DNA from 4 places in the Halomonas qinghailakensis genome. Region 2 is predicted to be linked to each of the others. Evidence: predicted binding sites of a transcription regulator. Region 2 holds the regulator's gene; each other region holds the start of a gene.
The links. Region 2 encodes FliA, which starts transcription of late flagellar genes. Its sites were predicted from a motif close to CTAAAGTTNNNNNNNNNNCNGCCGATA; they were not measured.
Positions count from the first base shown of each region.

Region 1: M0220_RS00705 (DUF4019 domain-containing protein) is a predicted target of FliA. The motif match lies at 1,139-1,165, and genes of this name have one in related genera.
Region 3: fliD (flagellar filament capping protein FliD) is a predicted target of FliA. The motif match lies at 1,631-1,657, and genes of this name have one in related genera.
Region 4: M0220_RS17355 (flagellin N-terminal helical domain-containing protein) is a predicted target of FliA. The motif match lies at 2,474-2,500, and genes of this name have one in related genera.

Region 1 is NZ_CP096973.1:143,743-147,397, forward strand. Features, by position in the region: gene M0220_RS00695 (LysE family translocator) at 1-222, shown strand, start outside; gene M0220_RS00700 (antibiotic biosynthesis monooxygenase family protein) at 263-580, opposite strand; gene M0220_RS00705 (DUF4019 domain-containing protein) at 684-1,094, opposite strand; gene M0220_RS00710 (class I SAM-dependent DNA methyltransferase) at 1,262-2,005, shown strand; gene M0220_RS00715 (YehS family protein) at 2,084-2,569, opposite strand; gene M0220_RS00720 (hypothetical protein) at 2,559-3,002, opposite strand; gene M0220_RS00725 (DJ-1/PfpI family protein) at 3,126-3,655, opposite strand, start outside.
Region 2 is NZ_CP096973.1:1,492,558-1,496,212, forward strand. Features, by position in the region: gene M0220_RS07045 (OmpA/MotB family protein) at 1-331, opposite strand, end outside; gene M0220_RS07050 (motility protein A) at 336-1,151, opposite strand; gene M0220_RS07055 (RNA polymerase sigma factor FliA) at 1,191-1,892, opposite strand; gene M0220_RS07060 (flagellar protein FlhE) at 1,919-2,392, opposite strand; gene M0220_RS07065 (hypothetical protein) at 2,526-3,155, opposite strand; gene flhF (flagellar biosynthesis protein FlhF) at 3,152-3,655, opposite strand, start outside.
Region 3 is NZ_CP096973.1:1,880,295-1,883,949, reverse strand. Features, by position in the region: gene fliD (flagellar filament capping protein FliD) at 199-1,551, opposite strand; gene M0220_RS08895 (hypothetical protein) at 1,856-2,185, shown strand; gene M0220_RS08890 (serine hydrolase domain-containing protein) at 2,766-3,655, shown strand, end outside.
Region 4 is NZ_CP096973.1:1,884,531-1,888,185, reverse strand. Features, by position in the region: gene M0220_RS08925 (hypothetical protein) at 1-240, opposite strand, end outside; gene M0220_RS08920 (hypothetical protein) at 411-590, opposite strand; gene M0220_RS17355 (flagellin N-terminal helical domain-containing protein) at 684-2,399, opposite strand; gene fliD (flagellar filament capping protein FliD) at 2,778-3,655, opposite strand, start outside.

The DNA.
Region 1 (3,655 bases), 1.3 Mb from region 2:
TTATTACCCCAGTTCGTTCACACCCAACAGGGTGATGTTGCGCTCCAGTTTACTTTATTGGGGGCTGTGCTAGTGGGTGTAGGGCTTTTGTACGATGCGCTATATGCCTGCCTGGGAGCGCAGATGCAGCGCTGGTTTGCCAGCCATCAAAAAAGGCAAACATTACAACGCTGGGTATTTGGAACACTGATTATTGGCTTTGCCTTGAGGTTAGCATCTTAAATTTAATCAGCAAAAAGCCTGCCTAGGCTAAGTTGATATTTTAAACACCATACTCTCGCTCGACTTTGGCAATGCGCGTTTTAAAATGCTGGTACCACTGCTGATGGCCTAGTCGCTGGGCTTCCTGATGCTCTGCGTGCGCTTTCCACGCTTTTATCGAAGCCAAATCAGTCCAGTATGAAACAGTAACGCCCACTTCGTTTCGAGCAGATTCAACCCCTAAAAACCCCCGCTGCTGAGCCGCAAGCTCCACCATGCGAGCAGCCATTGCATCGTAGCCATTATCAATATTGGTGCGCAGGGAAGTAAAAATAACCGCGTAGTAAGGAGGCTCGGGCGTATTAGCAATACTAGGCATAGCATCTCTACCTTGATTCCTATTGGTTACGGCATCACTCATTTACGCAAATCTATTACAAAGAGCCATTACAAAGAACCATTACAAAGAACCATTACAAGAACTATTGCACATAATAACCACTGACTCGCCACTCTCCATTTTCCAGATGAGGTGTTACGGTCTCAATTCCTCTCGCTTTATTTTCAAATCGGGTATGAAAGATAAACACCATGTAGTCACCATCTGGCGCACCCGGCATAGATTGGTAGTGAGAGACTTGCACTTTCCGACGAGATTCTACCGGTCCAAACTCATGACGTGCTAGTTCAATGATACGTCTAAGCATGTTGGGCGATAGAGGCGTTTTTAGAAGTGGCGATGAGGTCTCCCAAGCTTGTTCGATCTCATCATTATCAATTGATTCTAACCACGCAAGCGCCGCTGCTTCTGCCGTCTGAGCAGACGCCTGAGCATAATAGGTGGTCAGGCTAAGCAGTATTGCAGCGAGAACAAAGACAGGGGATTTTGACATGGCTGACTCTTGTGGCGGCTTGGCGACTTTTCCTCTAAAGCAATTATCGGAAAATCGTCGGATTTCTTTAACAGCGATATCACCCCGCTTCTAAAACCTTCTCCGCTCGTTTACTATGCGCCCCCCAATATTACAGCGCCCACCATTAGGCTACTATGTCCGCCAATCTGTCCGCCAACGCACTCTATACCGACCTATCTGGCTACTACGATTTGATGTGCGTCGATATCGACTACCAAGCGCAAAGCAACGCCATTCATCGGCTCCATCAGATTTTCGGCAATGGCGGGCATACGCACCTTGATTTAGCTTGTGGCACGGGTCCTCATGTTCGTCACTTTATTGATGTTGGCTATCTCAGCAGTGGGCTTGATATTAACCAACCCATGCTGGATATCGCCGCCACGCGTTGCCCAGAAGCGTTTTTTTCACTGCAAGATATGAGCACGTTCGAAGTCAGTGAATCTCTTGATTTAATCACCTGCTTTTTGTACTCAATCCACTACAACGATGGGATTGAAAAGCTAAAAAAGTGTATTGCCAGCGCCCACCGCGCGCTAAAACAGGGCGGCGTTTTCTATTTTAACGCGGTGGATAAAAACAAAATTAACAACGATTTATGGGTTAAACACAGCGCCAAACAAGACGATGATGTTTTTACGTTTCGCTCGGGTTGGCACTACGACGGGCACGGTGAAAAGCAATCGCTTAGGCTGAGTATTGAAAAAACTAACGCCGACACTACCCAAATTTGGAACGATGAGCACCCCATGGTAGCGGTCAGCTTTACAGAATTAACCGCCCTACTGACGCCTTATTTTGAGGTGCATGTATTTGAGCACAACTACCAGACCATTACCCCTTGGGATAGCCTTTTAGGCAATGCGATTTTTGTGTGCGTGAAGCGCTAGCGCCGATAAGGCAGAGAGGCCTTGTGCTCCCCTCTTACCATTACCGTGTGACATAAAGCGAGGTGTAACGCGCTGAACTTAAGACTCAGAACCTGCGTCGTTCGAGCCAGGCCGTAGCTGGCGCTGAATACCGAGCAAGAAATTACGTAGCATTTGATCTTTACACTCACGGTAATTCTTATGACTTGGCTTACGGAAAAAAGCGCTGAGCTCATGGTGGCTTAGCGGTAAGCCCACCAGCTCAAACACTTCTAAAACATCTTCGGCTTTCATATTCAGCGCAATACGCAGCTTCTGGAAAACCATATTATTATTTAATTGCGCTTCAGGCACTGGCTGTGGGCCTTCACGCTTGCCGCGCTTAAAACTGATGAATCCATTAAGAAACGACGCCAGCTCTTTATTTTTCATCGTAACGAAAGCATCATCTTCATCTTTTTTTAGCCAAGCGGTCACTTGCTCTTGGCTTACACTAACGTCTGCCAGCGCGAAGATATCCACGATGGTTTTATCTTTTAAATCAAAAGCATAGCGGATACGGCGAAAAATATCGTTATTGGTCAAAATTGGGGTCCTGATTGGAGGTTAGCTTTTCGAGCAGCTGATTTATCTCAGCTTGCAACTCATTATCTTCAATTTTGTTGGCGCTGACTTTAGCATGTTGCAGCATTTCGATCGCCTCATCCGTTTGGCCTAGCTCTACTTGCAACATTGCCATGGAAAAACCGATAGAAGCCATATGGTCTTTCGAGTTCTTCGCAATGGCTTTCTCAAGGGCTTTTTGGTAGATCGGCAGCGCATCCTCTAACTCCTCGGTAAAGTCAGCCAGGGTTTCCCACTGCTCTGGGTGATCTTTATCGGTGTGTTCGTTATCGATACAAATCGCCTGCAACTCTGCATAGAGAGCCTCAAAGGTCGCGCGGTCATCTTTCGCAGCGGCCTTCATAAGCTTTTCAGCTAGTTCATAAACCGCTTTATATATTTTGGTGTTAATCATTACCAACCACCTTCCTTCACTCAACGTTAATATCGCCGCTTATTTTTAGTTACGTAGCGGCTATAAGAAACATTATAAACCGCCTGATAAGGCTTTAAGTAATACTTCTGCAAGGCACTTACTTTATCTATCCCAGCGATACTCCATTTGCCGCGCTGTTTTCTCCGCAAGCTCGGTGCTGTGTAACTTGGCGACCAAGTGTAGGCACATATCGATCCCCGCCGAGATGCCACCGGAACTAATAACACCCCCATCATCTACCCAGCGCACGTCTTCCACCACATCAAGCTGCGGAAACTGAGTTCGCAAATCACCTTGATCGTCCCAGTGGGTAGTCACTCTTCCTTTCAGACCGGGTTGTGCATTAGCAAACAGGAAGATACCAGTACACACTGTGGCCACCTGCTGCACTATGGCTGCTTGATCTGCAATCCAGACCTTTACCTTTTCGTTTGCCATTTCACCCGTGTGCACACCACCAACAATAATCAAGACATCAATGGGCGGGTGATTATCGATGGTGGCATTTGGCAACACCTGGTATCCCGCCCTAGCAGTTACCGGGCCGTCTTTTTCAGCAATTAAAAATACTGAAAACGGCGCGTCTTCATCACTGACGCGACTGGCCGTCGTAAAAACTTCAAAGGGGCCCG
Region 2 (3,655 bases):
TATCGTCAATGCGCAGCGTAACACCTTCTTGTCCCTGAGAGACACTTACCCCTGGGATATTAACATCTGCCATCTGTGGCTTTAGTCCGCTGTAGCGAGGATGGATACCCGTTGCCAAGCTGGCCAATGGAAGCGAGGTAATAGCAGTGGCTGAGCGCATCCGGTCATTATCAGAGGCTTCGCCACCGCCCGGTGGCGTTAAGGCAAGCAGCAACACAAACAGCGTGATTAACAGCGTCAACACGTCTAGGTAGCTGGTAAGCCAGCTTTCATCTCCTTCACCGGAAACAGGGGGTAGCTCTAATGCATGCCGTGAATCCCGATCAAGCATCGCGCTATCCTTTTGCCGCAGGGCTAGCCGTTGGTCGCGGCTTTACCGTGGCATCGCGAATTTCGTCATGATAATTGACGATAAAGGAGTTAAGCGTTTCTTCAATAAATGAGGGTAGGCGTCGTTTGGTAATCAGGGAAATGCCTTCCAACACCATGTTCATGGTGATGAGTCGCTCTTCCGTTCGCCGCTCTAGCTTGACGGCAATAGGCTTGAACACTAGGTTAGCCAGCAAAATACCATAGAACGTTGTCAGCAGGGCTACTGCCATACGCGGGCCAATAACATCAAGATCTCCCGCATCCATTACTTCCAGCATATTGACCAACCCCACCAATGTGCCAATCATACCGAAGGCGGGCGCGTAGGTGGCCATGGTACGAAATATCTGCGCCTCAGCATGCTCTCGCGCTTTTAATCGTGCGATGCGCCAGCGCAACATATCGAAAATTTCGTCTTCTTTTGTATTCGCAATTACTAATTGAATGCCGGTGCGCAAAAAGGGGTTTCGAGTATGCTCTAGCTCCTTTTCAACCGCCCTGACATCTCCTTTAAACCATAGCCGCGCCATGGAAACCAGCTCGTTAATGTCATCGCGCACATAGGTATTTTCACGCCGAAAGACTAGGCCTACTAAGCGCACTACACGGAGCACTTCCTTCAGTGGATAACTGATAAAGGTCGCTGCCAAGGTACCCGTCACTACAATGGCTAACCCCGGTAAATTAAGAAAACTCTCGGGTGACTCTGCGGTAAAAAACAGCACGCTTACTAGCAATACCATGCTGGCAAAAATGCCGATCAACGTAGATGGATTCATCAACGGCTCCTCGCCGGTTATTAGCGATTTAAATAGGTCTTAGGCGGCATCATACAAACGAGCACGAAGCCTGCTAATTGCTTGGCTGTGGAGCTGGGAGACGCGAGACTCAGTCACGCCCAGTACTGCTCCCACTTCTTTAAGGTTCAGCTCTTCTTGGTAATACAACGCCATTAACAGCTTTTCGCGCTCGGGCAACGCCTCAATAGCATCAATTAACGACTGGCGCTGCTGGTGGTCTAACAGCTGATCGAAGGGCAAATTGTTTGCATCTTCTTTTGCTGGCTCACTCCCTTCGGCCACTAGCTCTTCAAAGGGCAGTAATTGACCACTATTAGTATCATTGAGTAATTGTTGATACTCATTCAGAGGCATTGCTAAATCCCGCGCAATTTCGCTCTCTTCTGGCGGGCGTCCTAACTGCTGTTCAAGGCGTCTCACTGTATTATCGACGGCCCTAGCAGAGCGACGGACGCTACGAGGCAACCAGTCACGCGTGCGCAACTCATCCATCATAGCGCCGCGAATACGCTGGCTTGCAAACGTGGCAAATGTTGCCCCCTGGGAAGCATCAAAACGCCCCAACGCTTCTAATAAACCCACCATGCCCGCCTGAATAAGATCATCTAACTCAATACTCGCGGGTAATCTTACCTGCAGCGTTAAGGCCTGACGCCTTACCAGTGGCATGTATTGAGTTAACAGCTCGCTCTGTTTAATCCTGCCTTGTGCTGTATACATCCTGATGCCTCACGGCTAAACACTGTTCACTGGTAGTTCACGATCACTTGCAATTTCTGCACTCGCACTGGTCGCTGGCCCGGTGCTAATGAGAAACGAAAGTGCAGCGGCCCATCCACCTGTTTACCGGCTAATGCTGAAGTCATCCCCCGCATTGCCGTTAAGGGAACGCACTGTTCAGGATGACATAGCCACGCATTCACTGGCGTATTGGCTGGCATTTGAAAGCGCCAATGAATACGCCCTATCACAGCACCTTCTACCTGTGCCTCCGTTGGTGGTTCAATAGGCTGGCTACTGATTGCGCGGTCACTCATCGTGACAAACACGCTGGGTACCTCTGTACTCCAACTTCCAGTCGCGGCATAGACACTTCCGCTGACAACGCTTAGTGCCACCATCGCTATGCTTTTGAGCAGTCGAGCGGGCGTTGGGCCAACGGCTAACCAGCCGATTTTAAAGCTAACATTTTTTGGGCTAGCATTTTTGAAACAAATCATTAGGTGAAAACTTCTTGCGTCACATGTGTGTTGCGGCGGTGCTTCTTGAAACTGGTAGGCAGGTGCATTGTTATTCCTTATAAAAGCACTGGATACCGCAGTTAAGACGCGGCCACATTGCGTCAGGCTAGCGTTATCGCGCAAGCAGTAAAAGCTCTATATCCAGATAGTAACGGGCTGCTTCTCGTAAGTTATCGAGCAGGCCTCTGCGCGACAAATGAGGCTCATGCAATGCTAACAACTGCCTTGGACCACCGTTTTCATGCACGTGTCGAAGAACACGATACATCTGTGCGAAGGCATCAGCATCGCTATTAATCCACAAGGCCCAGCGCGAGTAGCGAGCTTTCAGTTGGCTAAGGTCGTCGGCTTCAGCATTAACGATGCGAATGTCCCAATCATCCGGATCACCAGCCCAGCGACGGCCTAATACCGACCACTGCGCCAAGCGACCTTTTACTTTTGCCACCTGCTGCTCTCCACCGTTAAGCAGACCAACCACAATAAGCGGTTTTTGCGGAACTGGCGTTGGCGTTGGCGTTGGTGTTGGCGTTGGCGTTGGCGTTGGCGTTGGCGTTGGCGTTGGCGCAGCGATTAACGGCGACATTATATGATCTGTCGTATTCTCCCGTGGCTCAACCGCCAACTTCTCTTCCACAGGCTCGCCCCCAGCAGGTTCGCCCTCTACTGATGGCACTTGGCGCTGCTGGCGCTGTAAATCTGCCCACTTGCGAAGGCCCGCCGCCTGATCGTCGGCGCTCATACCAGCCCCTCTCGGCTAACGCTGCTAAGTTGGCGAATAGCATCACGCGCCATAAACGCGTGGACAAGCGCATCTAACATCGCTGTATCGCGCCGTTTGCGCGCGGTGCCCAGTAGTCTTAATAGATCGGAACGCAGCGCTACCGACGCCTCATCGCTAGCAGCATCTAGGTGCCCCACTGTTGCAGCGATACCACTGGCCATCAACAAGCGCACTTCGGTACTTACCTCACCGTTATCCGCCTCTTTCAACTGCTGCCAAGCACGTTTGGTTAGGCTCGATAACCCTTCGCTTTGAAGCTGGATAACCAGCAGCGAAAGTACGTCTGCGCCTAATCGGGCAGGCGTTAGCCAGTAACGACGCGCGATACGTTTGCCATTTTCCGGATCACGAACATCACCAACCCATGCCAATAGCGGAGTGCCAGCGGCATCTTCCACCTTGATATAAGTACTCCATAGCTGCATCGTTTGGCCACGAAAGCGCAGATCAGTGTGATG
Region 3 (3,655 bases), 390 kb from region 2:
AGTTAGGCGCATTGCGAGCGCCCTGTTAATAGATATTAACGTTATCGGCAGAAAAGCGCGCAACTTTAGCGCTTTTTCATGGGTTTGATATTTTCTTTTGGTGTTTTTTTTTATGCTGAGCGCCAAAAAGGGGCGTCTAATAAAAACGCCTGGGCAGTCAATGCCCAGGCGTTTAGCAACGACTTAACCGCTTAGCGTTTAGTTGCGGCCCAGCTGGGCATCAAGGGCATCAAACTGCTGGGTAAGGTAATCGCTGGTTTGGTTCATCTGAGCGATCATGCTATCTAACTGGCCGAATTGGGTGCGGTAGCGGGAAATGGTCTGCTCGATGGTTTGTTCCGTGCGGAGGTAGCGTTCACCCAGAGACTCCACGCGGTTTTCCGCGCCGCTAATAGCCCCTTTTACCGCGCCGTTGGTACCTAGCAGCTGTTCCAGGGTTTGGTTAACTTGCCCAGCCATGCCTGAATCATCCGCATCGCCTGCGAAAAACGCCGACAGCGCATCCTGATTATTGGCAATAGCGTTATCAAGTTCGCCTTCATCAATAGACAGCGTGCCGTCACGCTGTAGCGAAATACCGATATCGCTAAGCATTGAAAACTCGCCTTCAATACCGCCACTTAATACGCTGCGCATACGCGATTCGACGGTGCGCACTGCGCTGTCGCCAAGCAGTTCGCCAGCGGCACCGGTTTCCGCATTGAAGCTGGTTAACTCGCCAATGGTGCCTTTTAGGTCGTTGTAAGCATCAACAAAACCGGTAATCGCTTCACGAACAGCGCGTGTATCCTGCTCGACTGCCACGGTGCTATCACCCTCTTCTTGAAGATTAAGCGTAACGCCTTGAATTGCCCCTTCCACTTGGTTGGTGGGGCTGGTAATGGCGATGCCGTTAACGGTCAGGGCGGCATCGGTGCCTGCTTGCAGGGTGTTATCGGTGTCGGCGGCGAACGGTGCCGTGCCAGCATCGGAAAAGCTAAAGCCGGTAATAGAAGCGTCTGCACCGGTTTCGCTGGAGCTAAGCGCCAGCCGATAGTTCGTGCCGTCGTTGACGATGGTGGCGTTAACGCCGGAATCTTCGCTGGCGTTAATCGCATCGCGCATAGCTTCTAAGCTGCTATCTGCGCCAATGGTGACCTCTTTGCTGGTGCCATCACCGAACGTAAACGTTAACGTTTGCTCGGCGGTGGTCAACGGCTGATCCACCGTTCCCACCCCTTCAGAGGCTAGCGTGCCACGGGTAGCCAGTGTTTCAACGCTGACATTGTAACTGCCGGGCTGCGCTTCGCCATCGGCGGTGGCGGTAATGGCGCTGCCCCCCACATTGGTGGAAAGGCTTTCGTATAGCGCGCTGTCGTTTAGCCCAGCAGAAGCTGTTTGAAACTGGGAGAGTGCACTTTGCAGCTGACCATAGGCGGAAATTTTGGTCTGCTGGGTTTCCAGTTGACGCTCAATTGGCGCAAGCTTTCCCCGCTCTGCATCTTGCAACTGATCTAACAAGCCGTTGAGATCGAGCCCTGAGCCAATACCGAGTGATGAAATGGAAGCCATAAGTTACTGCCCTTTTTTTAAAAAACGCCCATCACGCTGGCGCTGCTCATGCGTATGAATGTGATTTATTAATAAGCATTATCGGCCATTTATTCTCTAACTTGAATCTAGATGGCTTTTTCTACTGGCCAAAAGGTAAATAATTGTAAAAGATTTGGCAATTTGATCCTTCGCCAGTGAAATAGCGGGCGAACACGCTTACTAAACCTCCTTCCTAAAATCATAGACCTTGGTCTAACAGACTAATGACTGTATAATGCACTGCAACACGTCCATTTTGGCACTGTTTGCAGGAGAATGACCTATGACTCCCGAGGTGTCACACCCAGCCTCTACCGTCGCGTCTGCCACGTATCATGTGCAGCGTAGCCTACGTCACTGCCTTTCTACCGTTGCCGAGCTGCTTTATGACAACGGCCATGTACTCGAAACCGTAACGCTGCCCCAGAGTGGCCTTACTCGGCGCGAATTGATGGATTTAAATAGCCACTGCGCCAGCTGGAAAACCTGTCAGCGAGTGCTTGAAGAGAGCGGCGCCGCTGAACTTAACGACTATGGCCGCTTTGTGCTAACCCCCATGGGGCGCGAGATGATGTTTGATATGTTCGGCCAGGGTGCCGCTGACTGCGCTTGATCGCGCTCGCGTTACCAACGTTCTATCGATAAACACCTCTTATCGTTAAAACCAAATCGTTAAAACCAAGACGCCCGCACACCGTAAGGATGTGCGGGCGCCTTGCGTTTGGCGTGCTGGCCTCACATTCAGCCGTTTATTAGCGCAGTCCAAGCAACGAAAGAATAAAAAGCACGACAACGATTAGGCCAATAATATAGATAATGTTACGCATAACGGCACTCCTTGCTTTTTGCGTTTGAGGCTTTCACTTTTCAAGCTTTAGGTTTCAAAGAAGGCAACAGAATGCTTACCTTTGAAATAACACCCCAAGCCTAGCAGTGATTGGTTATGTTTGCGTACTTTAGCCACAGCTGGCGTTTACTGAGATTTATTGAACCTACCGCCGCTTGTTTCCTCAAACGTTACTCCTGTAAGAAAGTTGCAAGAGATACAGGCCTTAGACATGCACTTTAGGCATAGACCTTAGAAATAGTCCTTAGACATGGTCCTTGTAAAAAGCCTGTTTACTTATCTTTTCTCTATCTACCCTCTCTTCTCCGCCAAATTCAAGGCCAAGCTTGATGCCAAAGGGGCTGCAATGCGCGCTACTGCTTTTCCTTTACTGTTTGTTTTTACGATGGTTCCGTTGCTGCCTGCACTTGCTGCTGCAAGCCAGCCATCAGCCAGCACACTGCAAGCGCTTGACCAAAAAGCGGGTGAGCTACGCCGTGTGCATACGGTGGTGGTGGCTTATCAGGGCGATATTGTTCACGAGCGTCATCAAGGCGGGCCTGGGCCTTCCACCCCCGCTAACATCAAATCGCTTTCAAAAACCGTATTGGCAGCCATTACCGGTGCGGCCATTGAAGACGGCATTATTGCATCTACCGAGCAGCCGTTAGCGGAGCTGTTAGGCCAACTGCCTAGCGGCGTTGACCCACGGGTGAATGATATTACCGTGGCGCATCTGCTTGCTTTACAAGCAGGCCTAGAGCGGACATCGGGCAGCAACTATGGTGCCTGGGTCGCCAGTAACCACTGGGTAAACGATGCGCTCACCCGCCCGTTTGTGGATGAACCCGGTGGGCGCATGCTCTACTCCACTGGCACTAGCCATTTGCTCTCTGCCGCGCTTACCCAGGCGAGTGGTGAAAGTACCTACGCCCTTGCCCAGCGCTTGCTTGGCGAGCCGCTAGACATTGCGATTCCTACCTGGCCACAAGACCCGCAAGGTATTTACTTCGGCGGCAACGATATGCAGCTTTCCCCAAGAGCGCTCGTCGAAATCGGCGAGCTTTATCGCAATGACGGCATGGTAGATGGCAGGCGAGTATTACCGGAAGGCTGGGTAGAGGCATCGTGGACGCCAAGAGGCCAATCGCCCTGGACAGGCGATGGATACGGCTACGGCTGGTTTGTCACCAGCTTGGCGCAGGAGCCGGTTATGTACGGGCGTGGATACGGCGGGCAAGCGCTTTATGTAATTCC
Region 4 (3,655 bases), 390 kb from region 2:
AGGGGAAGGGGTTTCAAACACCACCTGCACACCCCAAGACGTACTGCCTTCATTTGCCAACGTGGGGACATCTTCTACTTGCGCTTTTGTACCCATCGAAAGCTTTCGGGGTTTATTAGCCGGTTGGAGAGCGCCTCTAGCCCCATCGCTAAGAATTAAATACATAGCGACAAAACCACAGGTCAGGCTGACCCACATCGTAACAATCGCCACCATCAACGTAAGCGTATAAGTATCCATACTAGTTTCTCATCCCTGGCACCCACCGCGCCTTCACGCCCTCGCCTTATAAAAGTACTCTATTGTCAGAAGCATAGCCAACAAATAAGCATGCTAATAGATTATGGCAAAAAAGTCCGCAATCGCCAGCAAACCTTGGTCTAAAGCAACGGCTCTTCACCCCTCCAACATCACCTAGTATGCTCACGCTGCTGTTTCACCGCGCCGTCTAAAATATCCAGCAGCTTTTCATAGTCCTCCGGCATCTCTTTATCCATGCCGGTGTCTTCAAAGCGTTGTAGCGTGGCTTGAGTGTCCGCTATGACTGTTTGCAGCTCGTCGATAACGTGTTGTTGTTCTTCATTGGTCATATTACCCCCAACAAAAAACCGACCCCCAATGGGAGCCGGTTCATTGTGCTGCTTAGTGATAGAGAAAGTTTCCTATCGAAGCTAAGCCTCAGATTAACCCAGCAGAGAAAGAACGGACTGCGGGATCTGGTTGGCCTGTGCTAATACAGACGTACCGGCCTGCTGCAGGATCTGCGCGCGGGTCATGTTGGCTACTTCTGTTGCGTAGTCGGCATCTTCGATGCGCGAACGGGCAGAAGACAGGTTGGTTTCGTTGGTGCTTAAGTTCTCGATGGCAGACTCAAAACGGTTCTGCACGGCACCCAACTCGGAACGTAGGCTGTCAACTTGCTTCAGTGCGTCATCAAGCTGAGCCAACGGATCAGTGGTCTGAGCCAAAGATACCTGAGCAACATTTTCAGCTGTTTGGAGGTCTTCACCATTCAATGCTTCAGATGAATAGTTGGTGTCATTACCTTCAGCGTCAGTCACTGTGACATAACCAGTAACACCATCAATACCACCCAGCTGAACAGCAGAAGTCTGCTCAACGCCCGCTTCGTCAGTGTAGGTCACGGACTGTGCAGTTACTACACCGGTTGTTTCATCAACATCAGCCGCAAAGCGATCGCCATTCGCGTCTTGGATAGCATAAACCTCTGTTCCATCTTCTGCTGTTAGTTGAACTAGCTCTGGTGTATCAATGCCAGCAGTAATAGCATCTGTTGCAAAGCTAGGGGTGCTAGCACCTGGGCCAGGCACTTCAGTAACTGCAGTAAACTGAGATGCAGCTGTTGTGATATTGGTGACAGTTGAAGGTGTACCAGTCGCTGCATCAGTAGAAGTAGGTGTAGTCGTACCAGCTAAGCTAACAGTTCCATCATCAGCAATAGTTGCAGCATAGGTACCATCGTTAGCAGGTGTTGTACCATCAGTGACATCTACAAAATAGTCGCCATTATCATCTTCGACAACGGTAAACGTAGCAGCTGCACTGAACCCAGCAGCTTCAAGATCAATGCCTGAATCATCAATAGCAGTAGTGTCTGGAGTAGTTCCAGTTGTAGTTACAGTACCATCAGTATTGTCGATAGTCGCTGCGTAAAAACCATCATCAGCAGGATCAGTGTTACCTGTAATCTGAACAAAGTAATTGCCATTTCCGTCGTCAAAGACCCCTTGAGCCGTACCATCTGCTCCTGCACCAGTGGCAGTTGTAATGTCAAAATCAGCAGCAGCTTGAACAGGTACTGCATCACCACCTACCGCGTTAACAGTTTCAACCTCAACAGACTGTGCTTGACGCACATCAAAGTTAGCTAAGCCAAGGGAGTTTGCGTTAGTAGTTTTAATGTTAACGTCAATAGTCTGACCATCTTCAGCACCCACTTGAATGGTTAGCGGGCTGGCAGCTTCAGAAAGCACACGGGTACCGTTGAAATCTGTTTCTTCAGAAATACGGTTAATTTCATTCAAACGCTGAGTCACTTCGTCCTGAATGGACTGCAGGTCATTCTGGCTGTTGGTGCCGTTCTGTGCTTGGACAGTTAGCTCACGAATACGCTGCAGGTTATCGTTGATCTGGTTCAGACCGCCTTCAGTAGTCTGTGCGATGGAGATACCATCGTTAGCATTACGCTGTGCCTGAGCCAGGCCGCTGATTTGTGCGGTCATACGGTTGGCGATGGCTTGACCAGCTGCATCATCTTTGGCGCTGTTGATACGCAGGCCAGAGCTCAAGCGCTCCATAGACGTGGTCAACGCGTTTTGCGACTTGTTCAGGTTCTGCTGGCCGATCATCGATGTGATGTTGGTATTGATCACTGACATGGTGTGATTCTCCTTGCTTGGACACTGGCCTAGTAGGCCTGCTTTTCGGCCACTGTGTGTGCCGTTATGTTAATTAACGGCACGGCGGGGGGAATCTTTAGGGCGGCTGGTAAAAAAAGATGTAATTTTTGGTAACTGAAGGAGGAGGGAAGCAGCACTTTTAGGGAAGTTGAGGTTTATTCACTGTCTTCGCAGCTGAGATCGCGAGCTAAAGCTTCCTCCTACAAGATAACGTGCCACTGTTCTATTGTAGGAGGCCACTTCCAGTGGGCGATGGCGGCGTAGCCGCCCTTAGTCAGCATAAACTGCAAAGCCTAAATCATCGTCGAAGTGTCGAACCAGAGCTAACGCTGCTGCCTACAATGCACAGCACCGTGATTATTTCTTGCGGCCTAACTGATTATCCAGGGCATCGAATTGCTGGGTGAGGTAGCTGCTCATGCTGTTCATCTGGGCGATCATTGAATCTAGCTGGCTGAACTGTTTACGGTAGCGGGAGATGGTGCCTTCAATGGTTTTTTCCATGCGTTCGAAGCGGTCGTCTAGGCTTTTGACGCGGTTTTCTGCGCCGCTAATCGCTAGTTTTACTACGCCGTTGTTGCCGAGCATCTGTTCGATGGTGGTGTTCAGCCTGCCTGCCATGCCGTTTTCTGCTGCATCCCCGGCAAAAAAGGCGTTTAACGCCTGGGGGTTGTTGGCGACTAAGTTATCTAACGTTTCTTCATCGACTTTTAGCTTGCCATCCCGTTGCAGGGTGATGCCTAGCTGGTTAAGGGTCGATAACTCGCCGCCTTCTACGCCGCCGGTTAGCACGCTGCGCAGCCGGGATTCGATGGTGCGCACGGTGTTGTCGCCCACTAGCTCACCGGCAGTTTCGCTGTCGCCGGTAAAGCTGGTCAGTTTGCCAATGGTGCCTTTTAGGTCGTTAAACGCTTTTACAAAACCGTTAATTGCTTCGCGCTGTTTTAGCGTGTCGCGCTCTACGTTAACGGTGCTGGTGGCGGTTTCGCCCTCGGCAATGTTGAGTTCTGCAAGGTTTAGCGTTACGCCTTGAATCGCGCCTTCGATTTTATTGTCAGCGCTGCTAATCGCAATGCCGTTCACCGTTAACGCAGCGTTTTCACCAGGGCGCTTGGTGAGTGCATCTTCAGCAAAGGGGCCTGTCACTACGGCAGCATCGGCGTCAACAAAATTGAAGCTTTCAATAGAAGCCTCTGCACCGGTGGTTTTAGAGCTAAGCGCCAGCCGATAGCCGG